DNA from 3 places in the Paenibacillus sp. 276b genome. Region 1 is predicted to be linked to each of the others. Evidence: predicted binding sites of a transcription regulator. Region 1 holds the regulator's gene; each other region holds the start of a gene.

Evidence for each region. The regulator LexA, encoded in region 1, represses DNA repair genes until DNA is damaged. The targets are predictions, from matches to a motif close to CGAACATATGTTCG.
Region 2: the regulator LexA is predicted to act here: its motif matches at 1,863-1,876, upstream of addB (helicase-exonuclease AddAB subunit AddB).
Region 3: the regulator LexA is predicted to act here: its motif matches at 1,716-1,729, upstream of BLV50_RS26220 (YhjD family protein).

Annotation. Positions count from the first base shown of each region.
Region 1 is NZ_FNRR01000001.1:2,191,348-2,194,635, forward strand. Features, by position in the region: gene BLV50_RS09265 (hypothetical protein) at 1-281, opposite strand, end outside; gene BLV50_RS09270 (DUF896 domain-containing protein) at 408-617, opposite strand; gene BLV50_RS09275 (LysM peptidoglycan-binding domain-containing protein) at 714-1,091, opposite strand; gene lexA (transcriptional repressor LexA) at 1,397-2,023, shown strand; gene BLV50_RS09285 (aldehyde dehydrogenase) at 2,136-3,288, opposite strand, start outside.
Region 2 is NZ_FNRR01000004.1:505,259-508,546, reverse strand. Features, by position in the region: gene addB (helicase-exonuclease AddAB subunit AddB) at 1-1,798, opposite strand, end outside; gene BLV50_RS21495 (class I SAM-dependent rRNA methyltransferase) at 1,993-3,288, opposite strand, start outside.
Region 3 is NZ_FNRR01000007.1:144,126-147,413, forward strand. Features, by position in the region: gene BLV50_RS26210 (nucleotide-binding protein) at 112-1,149, shown strand; gene BLV50_RS26215 (hypothetical protein) at 1,146-1,379, shown strand; gene BLV50_RS26220 (YhjD family protein) at 1,774-2,160, shown strand; gene cysK (cysteine synthase A) at 2,445-3,288, shown strand, end outside.

The DNA.
Region 1 (3,288 bases):
CCTATTTTGACATAAGGACGACGGAGCATGAAGATGATTGCCAAAAATACATACAGCAACAAGGTCACCCAGTCCCAAGTGGTCATCGGAGCTTTGACAAGAAATGTACTCATAAAGAGGTACAGGAATGCTAGTCCGATCAGAAAAATAGGAAACAGAAGACTGCGTCCTTTAAATACGTCCTCACCTGGTGTGCCAGAAACCGGTTTACCGCTTTTTTTACGTTGCTGATTCAACTGCTTAGAATTTTTTCGAACCGTTCTCTCGAACGAACGCGACATGAGAATCCCCCTTAGATGTTCTTTGTATCGGCTTACATAATTGCAAACCAACATTTCCCCCTATAATTTGCAACCTCTAGATAACAGGAAAAAACCTAAATATCATAATGATATCATTAGGTTTCCTTAATGTTTGAGTTTGCCTTGGTGGCCTTGATCGTTCTCATCATCTACAATTTCAATCGTATCCAGTTGTTGTCTGAAATTGCTTCGAATGTTATTCAAATAGATTTCTCTAAGTTTGGCACGTTCAGCGAGCTCTTCCTCTGTCAATCCAGTGGATTTTTGCTTACGGGCCAATTCATTAATACGTGCTACCAGACTATCTATATCCAAGCTTGTCCCCTCCAAAAATACAAAGTCATATTAACTTTGACATGTTAAGGGCAGCTTGTCAAGCTGACACGCATTAGCGCGTGTGGATATGCAGCTTTAATCTGTGAATTGAGGCAGTATTAAGACTTGCCCCACCTGTATTGAAGTTGAATGAAGTTGATTCACTTTCTTGATTGCTTCTATATATACACGTGTATCCATTGTTTCAGGTTTGTGATCCAATGATATACTCCATAGCGTATCTCCTTGTGAAACTGCCATCTTCCCCCCAGGCAACAGATCGTTCTCATTGCCAGCGAACACAGTCAATACTGTACTGCATCCAACCAGTATAATTAAGCTTACGATTATTAATTTCAAGACCCAAGTTGGGACATTACCTTTTGCAAAAACCTTTTTAAAATTCCTTATGTTAGTTTCAACCACTTCTGAATGCACCGGTTCGTAAATACTTTGATAAGTAGAATATCTCATTAAATATCGACCTCCAAACGTTTGTTCCTATCCTGTTGAAATTAATATAACACGAACACATGTTTTGTACAATAACTTTTTAGAACAATTGTTCGCTTTTTTTTGTTGATACTACATTCTATTATCTTTCTTCTATTGTATTGGAATTGTCATTTGCAGTATTTGATTAGACCAAAAGAAAATTTTCATCTTAATTTGCAAAAAAACATTGATTTTATGGCATTTTATTTAGAACTTATGTTTGTACGAACGGAGGTTCTATGTTATAATTTTCCCAAACGTTACTAAAATGGGGTTGATACGGTATGTCGAAGATATCCAGCAGGCAACAGGCTATTCTGGAGTTTATACGCAATGAAGTCCGGTTGAAGGGGTATCCTCCTTCCGTACGCGAAATTGGTGAAGCCGTTGGGTTGGCTTCCAGCTCTACAGTACATGGACATCTGGATCGTTTGGAGAAGAAAGGTCTGATTAGACGTGACCCAACCAAACCAAGAGCCATTGAACTTCTCAGCCAGGAAGAGTCAGAGCATTCACATCAGTTTGCTCACAGCGTTGCTCGCATTCCTGTCGTGGGTAAAGTTACTGCAGGGGTTCCGATCACAGCAACAGAAAATATCGAAGATTACTTCCCTCTTCCTACGCATTATGTAGGCGAACAGAAAGTATTTATGCTTTCGGTCGTGGGAGACAGTATGGTTGAAGCAGGCATTGTTAACGGAGACTATGTTATCGTACGTCAGCAGCAAACTGCAGATAACGGCGATATCGTAGTAGCCATGACTGAAGACGATGAAGCAACGGTAAAAACGTTCTACAAAGAGAAAGATCATATTCGTCTTCAACCGGAAAATTCGACTTTTGAACCGTTGCGTTTGAAACACGTTAGCATCCTGGGCAAAGTCATTGGCCTTTTCCGTGATATTCATTAATATGTATTGAATTTGTACAGAAGTCTCACAATAAGATACATAAAGAGGTTGTCCCGTTCAACGGGACAACCTCTTTTTTTTTATACAACTTATATTGTTCTACGTTAGTAGATTATTCGCTGCGTTTAAGAATGCTTTTATGATGAGAGAACACATCAAAACTCTGTTGACCATGGTAGGAACCCATTCCACTTTCTCCTACGCCGCCAAACGGAAGATAATGTGATGTCATATGAGACAATGTATCATTAATGCAACCACCACCAAAAGATACTTGATTCAGAACCTGATTCTGCAGATCCTCATCCTGAGTGAAGAGATATAATGCCAGTGGTTTTGGACGGCGGACAATCTCATCTAGCAAGGGATTGAGGTCGGTATACTTAAATACAGGAAGAACTGGACCAAAGATCTCTTCTTGCATCACTGGGGATTTCCAATCCACTTCGCCCAGTACTGTTGGTTCAATGAGCAGCTGATCACGTTCAGAATGTCCACCGATCATTGTTTTGCCATCTTGGAGTAACACCGATAAACGATCAAAGTTACGTGCGTTGACAATGTGCGGGAAATCAGCATTTCTCATCACATCGTCTCCAAATTTATCCTGAATTTCTGCACCGATCAATTCCAATAATTTGTCATGTACTTCCTCGTGCACAAGCAAATAGTCTGGAGCGACACAGGTTTGCCCAGCATTCAGGAATTTACCGCGCACAATGCGCTGAGCTGCCAGCTTCAAATCTGCATCCTGGTGGACAATGACCGGACTCTTACCACCTAGTTCTAACGTAACTGGAGTCAAATGCTCAGCAGCTGCCTTCATAACAATGCGGCCAACACCTGTACTGCCTGTAAAGAAAATATAATCAAACTTTTCTTTCAACAATGCCGTACTCGTCTCGACTTCCCCTTCCATAACTGCCAGGTACTCACTAGGAAATATCTCATGAATCAAATCATAAGTCAGACGTGACACGGCTGGGGTTAATTCAGACGGCTTAATAATGGCACAGTTACCCGCAGCAATGGCTCCAATTAGAGGGCCGAAAGCCAGTTGGAACGGATAGTTCCATGGTGCAATAATAAGAGCAACTCCATAAGGTTCAGGATAAATTAAGCTTGTTCCATCAGGTATAGCAGAATTTGTAGGCACAGGTTTTGGTGTAGCCCATTCCTCCAAATGTTCCAATGCAAAATCCAGTTCACCCAACACGATCCGAATCTCAGAGCCATAAGCCTCTACTTCAGATTTATTTAGATCC
Region 2 (3,288 bases), on a different contig from region 1:
GAAGACGTGTACGATCCATCGATCCAATCAACACTTGATCAAGCGCTGGAGGAACAAGTCCCAGCTTCAGTTCGGTTAATCCGGTCTCCATTAGCCCGGCAAATAAATCGATATCCAGCCGTTCGGCCCCCATCATATCAACCATCTGATCTAATAGATCAAGGACGGCACCCCACATTTGACGATGCTCTCTCGAACGTTCCGGATCACCCTGAGCCTTGGCTTCTGCAGACATCTGATCCAGCTTCCAAGGAATCTCGGCATCTTCCAGTAATCTGTAAAGCGCCGCACATTGGTCTTTAGCTGTCTTTGCCTTGCTCATTCGTTTCTCAAAAGCACCCAGTGGATCAACAATCACCGTACGGCATTTTTCCATTAAGGACAGCATTTGTTCCCGGCCCCGGCTGCGGACATCCTGATCGTTGTCTTCCAGGGACAGGCTGGGTACATACTTCCATGGCTTTCCATCTGTCCAGCGGTATCCGTGAATTCCGCAAGCTAATATATAATTTTCGAGCTGGTCCATATCTTCACGTGTAATGGAACCGCCCCGTGGAAGCAGCAGATCCGTTTTCACACAGCGAAATACATCCTCATAACGCCAGCGACGGCGAACGATATCGAGTGCTGAACGAATAAATTCCGATAATGGATGATGTAGTTCATTTCTTCTCCGATCCAGAAAGACAGGCACGCCATAATCCCTGAACAGAGGCTCAGCAATGTCGGCATATGTATCCAACTGACGAACGAGCACTGCCATATCTCGATAACGCGCACCTTCATCTTGCGCCAGACGACGCATCTCACGAAGTGCTCCTTCCATCTCAGCCCGGCGGTTCTCAGCGGCGTAAAGTCGGACACCCGCATCACGCCCCTCACTCTTCCAGCGGACTCTACGATCAAAGCCAGCCTCCAAATGCGCCAGTCCAGGACTGCCTTCATATCTTGGCAAAACTTCCAGTTGAAGCACGGTTGTCTCATTAAGAACACCCAGATCCTCAGCCATGCCTTTGAGACGTGCATATGCACTCGCTGTGGGATGGAACAGCTCCAGTTCTCCTGGAAGTGCGCCGTGGTCGTAAGCACGATCCAACGTCAATGCAATTGTGACGGAAGAAGCTTGCAGCATCAATCTTCCAATGACACTCATTTCCTGCGGGGTAAATCCCTGAAATCCATCGATCCAGATCTGTGCATCTTGCAGCAGCGTGCTCTCCGGCAACCGCTCTGTTAGTTCAGTCAACGTGTCTTCATCATCGATATATAGTTCGGTTAATTCCTTTTCATAATCACGGTATATAAGAAGCAAGTCATGCAGCTTGTCTCCCAGAATCGGTGCAGAAGAGGAAGTATTCCATGCGGAAAGTCCTTCTTCCAGTGAAGTGGGGTCAAGTTCATAACGTTTAAACTCACTGTATAGATCATTCAAGTCTCCGATAAATCCCAGCTGACTGCCTGATGCTGCAAACAGCTTCAATTCTTCCTTACGACGCTGGAGCACTTTGTAGAGCAGCATTTTTTTACCTTCAGCTCCAATGGGAATACGTGCAGAACCACCTGCCTCCTGCATTACCCGATAGGCCAATCGGCGAAAACCAAGCACTTCAGCACGCATGGTACCTTTTATAGCACCTGAAGAAACCAGTGACTGTTCGGTTCGAAACGAACTCTGTTCCGGGACCAGCAGAATCAGTGGTTTACCTTGCGGTTCCTTTTGTAGCAGGGATGTGATTTCCCGGGTAATCAGCGTACTCTTGCCGCTGCCTGCTCGGCCAATAACGAAGCGTACGGACATGTTTAATCCTCCAAACCATCACGAACAGATTTTAATTCCCAGTATAACATATCTGACTTGGTTCGGAACATACGTTTGCCACTATCCGGCAATTCCAGAGATCATATGCACGAGCATAGCAAAAAGCCCGCAGCTTATGAAAACTGTGGACTCTTTGCGTAAATGTATGTTCGACTTAAATGGAAATCGCTCGATTAATTCTTTTTGCTGCGCACTTCGAAGATGGCAAATTTCAGGTAATGACCTTCGTCTACGCCCAGAATTTGCGGGTGATCCTTACCGGCTGCTTTCCAGTCGATCAGACGCAGTACTTTGCCTGCATCTTCGGCTGCATCCGCAATGGTTTTCAGGAAGAGATCCGGACGCATGTGATATGAACAGCTTGCCGTTACCAGATACCCGCCCTCATTCACCAGCTTCATTCCTTGCAGATTGATATCCTTATATCCACGGCATGCGCCTTTGACTGCTGATTTCGTTTTGGCAAAGGCTGGCGGATCGAGGATGACCACATCAAATGTTTTACCACTGGCTGCAAGCGCCTTGGACGTATCCACTTTCTGTTCGCCAGCACGTGCACGTACGTTACGCTCATCGAGGCCTTTCACCTGCTCACGCAAGTATTGGAATGCATCCGCAACGACAAATTCAACCCGGTCAGTGAAACCGTTCAGCTCTACGTTGGTACGTGCACTTTCAATCGCATGCTCTGAGATATCAAGACATGTTACTTTTTTGGCTCCATATTTGCAGGCGTTCAATGTGAAGCTGCCTGTGTGGGAGAAACATTCCAGCACAGTAGCCCCATCCCAATAAGGGAACGTCACAACCTTGCCACTTTTATTCACAGGAAGCAACTGCTGCGTACCATCCTGCTCGGTCTGTTGGAGCGTAATGCCACTCTTGTAACCCCAACCCTTCATAAGTGGTTCGATGGCTGCACGATTCTCTCGCTGGTCAAAGAAGTACCCTGTCTTCTGGCCTTCTACGATATCCACCTTAATGAGCAATCCATTCTCCGTTACCGTGACATGACGCGGGCAATCCCCATACAATGGTCCTTTCGTCTGCTCCAAGCCTTCCAGTTCACGAATGGACACATCACTGCGTTCATAGATGCCTTCCGGCTGCATCACTTCAATTAGAGCTTGTACGATCGCTTCGCGGCAACGGTCCATGCCCAGTGTGAGCAATTGAACAACAAGGATGCTGCCAAAACGGTCAACGATCAGTCCTGGCAGGAAATCAGCTTCCCCATAAACGAGACGGTATGCCTCTCCATCCTGGATAAAGCGCTCCCGGTGGCGCAAGCAATCGCGGAAACGCGCTGCAAAAAACGCGGTGTCCATCTGCTCAAACTCCAAAGGTTGATAGGCCACGACTCGAACTGTGATTTGAGATGCAGGATTATAGTATCCCGTCGCAAGATAGCGACCTTGATGATTCAATACGTTGACCAGATCTCCCGGCTCGGGGTTTCCTTCAACAGA
Region 3 (3,288 bases), on a different contig from region 1:
GCAAATGTAATCGGCTAATCTTGCTCCAGCTAAACGTTTCCAGACTTACTCTGCTGTTTATGGTATAATATAACAATTGATTCCCACTACCCGTTTAAGCGAGGCGGATTGATGAAAACGTTAAAGCCAAGAGTCTTTATTGGCTGCTCGCTGGAAGCGAAGCCGATTGCAGCCGCAGTACACGAAAACTTGCGTTTCTCGGCCGAAGTTACCCCTTGGTACTCCGGAGTTTTTAATCCAAGCAGTTATACCATGGACGATCTGGAAACAGAAGTGCGTACGACTGACTTTGCCATTTTTATTTTTCATCCGGATGATATATCGAAAATTCGCGGGAAGTACTATGCCTCTGTCCGTGATAATACAATGCTGGAAATGGGTTTGTTTATGGGTCGGCTAGGACGAAAGCGTATTTTTTTCATTCTTCCAGAGGATATTACTGACATCAAAGACGCCAGCAAGATCGAAGGTTTACGTATGCCCACAGATCTGCTGGGGTTAAATCCACTGGTTTATGAAATTCGTTCAGACGGGAAATGGGCGCCAGCCGTCTCGGTGGCCTGTTCCAAAATCGCCGACAGCATCGAAGAACAGGGGCGATGGAGCGATCCCGAAGTGGAAAAAATTATCGAGAAGCACAAAAGGTCTGAGGGTGAAGCCCGATTACAGTTGCTCAAGCTGCTGCGATTCTTCAGGGAGTTACTGCGTACCCGCAAAGCAGATTCGGTTATGTTGGAGCGAATGAGCGATGCACTTCGAAGTGCATTTGTATCCCTTCCTCCATTTGCCGTGCGTGGGACTGCCATATACCGTACAGATGACAGTGGTCATATTGAACAATTATGTGGTAACGTTGGGGAACCGGGAAGAAAATATAACTTGTCCGCCAATGACGACAAGCAGCCCGATGATCCGAAGCGCATTCTGGTCATTGATTCTTACCTGGAGAACAAAATCAAGATCAACCTCTATGACGATTATCTTGAGAAAGAGTATCTGCTATGCTATCCTGTAGCCAAGAGGTATGTAATCACAGTCCATATTATTGGACATATTGAAGCGGATGAGGCGATATTTCAGCAGATGGATTTGGAGAACCGTCATCTGTTCAACGCCATCAACGATTTGTTAGGAGGCGAACCGGAATGAAACCGGAAACGAAAAAAATAAGCAAGCGCTGGGGCAGCGACAAAAAGGTACGCCTCAGTTCTGCGCCCGAATCATCACGACCGGTTCCGGAACCCAAGGAAGAAGATCGTTTCCACAAACCGGCCGTACCGCTGACTACGATTGGCCCTTCCCTGAAGGGTAAGGAAAGACCTTACAAAGTGATTCTGGAAAAAGAGGCTCTTTACGAGAAGCCTCAGTATCTGGCTTAACCGCTTTATGCTCATATACAACTCTGCCGTCTGGTTCGGTAGATCATCTGGCCCCGCCGCCCAAGGCAGGGGCTTTTTTGTTGCAACACTTTGGCAACCCTTCATAACATTCGCTAGTACCAACGGACTAAAAGCTCTTCACCTATTCGGTTGATGCATTAAGTCATTTTCTTTATGCCCTTAGGTTTCCTGCAAAACCCAAAAATTATACCTTATTTTGGAGAAGGCTTGTCCCTATTTCACCGCCTACAACCTCAGCATAAATCGCATATGTGCTACTTCCAATATTTCTCGGTTGTATTGTGTATCATCATTGCATATATTGATTATAATATAAGAACATACGTTCTGTAAATAAGAACATGTCCGAATTCAAGGTTAAGGAAGTGAAAGTATGTCATCATCCCCTTCCGCCCCATCCCCTGCGGATGAAGACCACCGATTGATTAAAAGCATGGTTGTACGCACTCTTCTGCTGGATGTGCTTGAACGGGATATTCGCACACTGGATACGTTGCAGCTCAAAATGCCAGAGGTCTACATTCTGTCTCTAACCCGCATTCAGAATGATGTACTTAAGGAAATGCTTACGCTTCGCAAACAAATGAGAACTCGTGGCGTCAAGGTTCTGGAGGAGAAACGGCAAGTTGATGGAATCGAAACCCAGTACCTGTGCAGAGGCTATTTGCAGCGGTTCTATATGCTGTGGACGTTCGCGCGGAATGAAGTCAAAAAAGAGCTTAGTCGGCATCTGGATATGGATTTGACCCAGCCGATATAGCTAATTCATCTGCTTAATGTACCCTTCATCGTTTGAATTCACATTTCTTTCTTAGTCCACTTGGTTCACTTACTCCTTAGACTCCTCACCCTTCTGCCTAATCGAAACAGGTTGACCCGGTGAGGCTGCGTTCATTAAGATGGAATAGACAAGTCTGTACATTCTGTTCAGACTTGTAGTGAAAATGAATTCCTATAAGCAAACAAGCCTGCCAGCCATTAACGGCAGACAGACTTGTTCATTGGAATTGCTTTCAACGTCTATCAATCAAGGAGCTGTACTTCATGGACTTGAATTCGCATTTAATTAAAAATCAAACACCCGCACATACAGGCATTGCCGCAGATGTTACCGAGCTGATCGGCCAGACACCTGCCGTTAAACTGAACAGACTTACAGGTAGCGATTCCGCTGACGTATACGTCAAGCTGGAATATTTCAACCCTAGCGGCAGCGTCAAAGACCGTGCCGCCTATAACCTGATCGTTCAGGCTGAACGGGCAGGACTACTGCTTCCCGGCGCAACCATTATCGAACCAACCAGCGGCAATACCGGCATCGGTCTTGCAATGAATGCTGCTGCCAAGGGATATAAGGCCATTCTGATCATGCCGGACAACATGTCCAAGGAACGCATCAACATTCTGAAAGCCTATGGCGCAGATGTCGTGCTCACCCCTGCCGCAGAACGGATGCCTGGCGCGATTCGCAAGGCCAAAGAACTTCAGGCCGACATTCCGGGAAGTTTCATTCCCCAGCAATTCGAGAATCAAGCGAACCCGGACATCCACCGGATCACCACGGCTCCCGAAATTATGCAGCAGATGGAAGGCAAGCTGGACGCCTTTATCGCCACGGCGGGAACAGGCGGTACGATCACCGGAACGGGAGAAGAACTGCGTAAGCAACTGCCGGACATTCGTATCTATGCGGTAGAGCCGAAAGGTTCACCTGTGCTGTCCGGCGGCGAGCCCGGACCCCACAAGCTCGTCGGTACAAGTCCGGGGTTCATTCCGGACATTCTGAATACCGACGTGTGGGATGCCATTATCCAGGTGTCCGATGAGGATGCACTGGATACGATGCGGCAGCTTGCTGCCCGGGAAGGGCTGCTACTCGGCCCTTCCT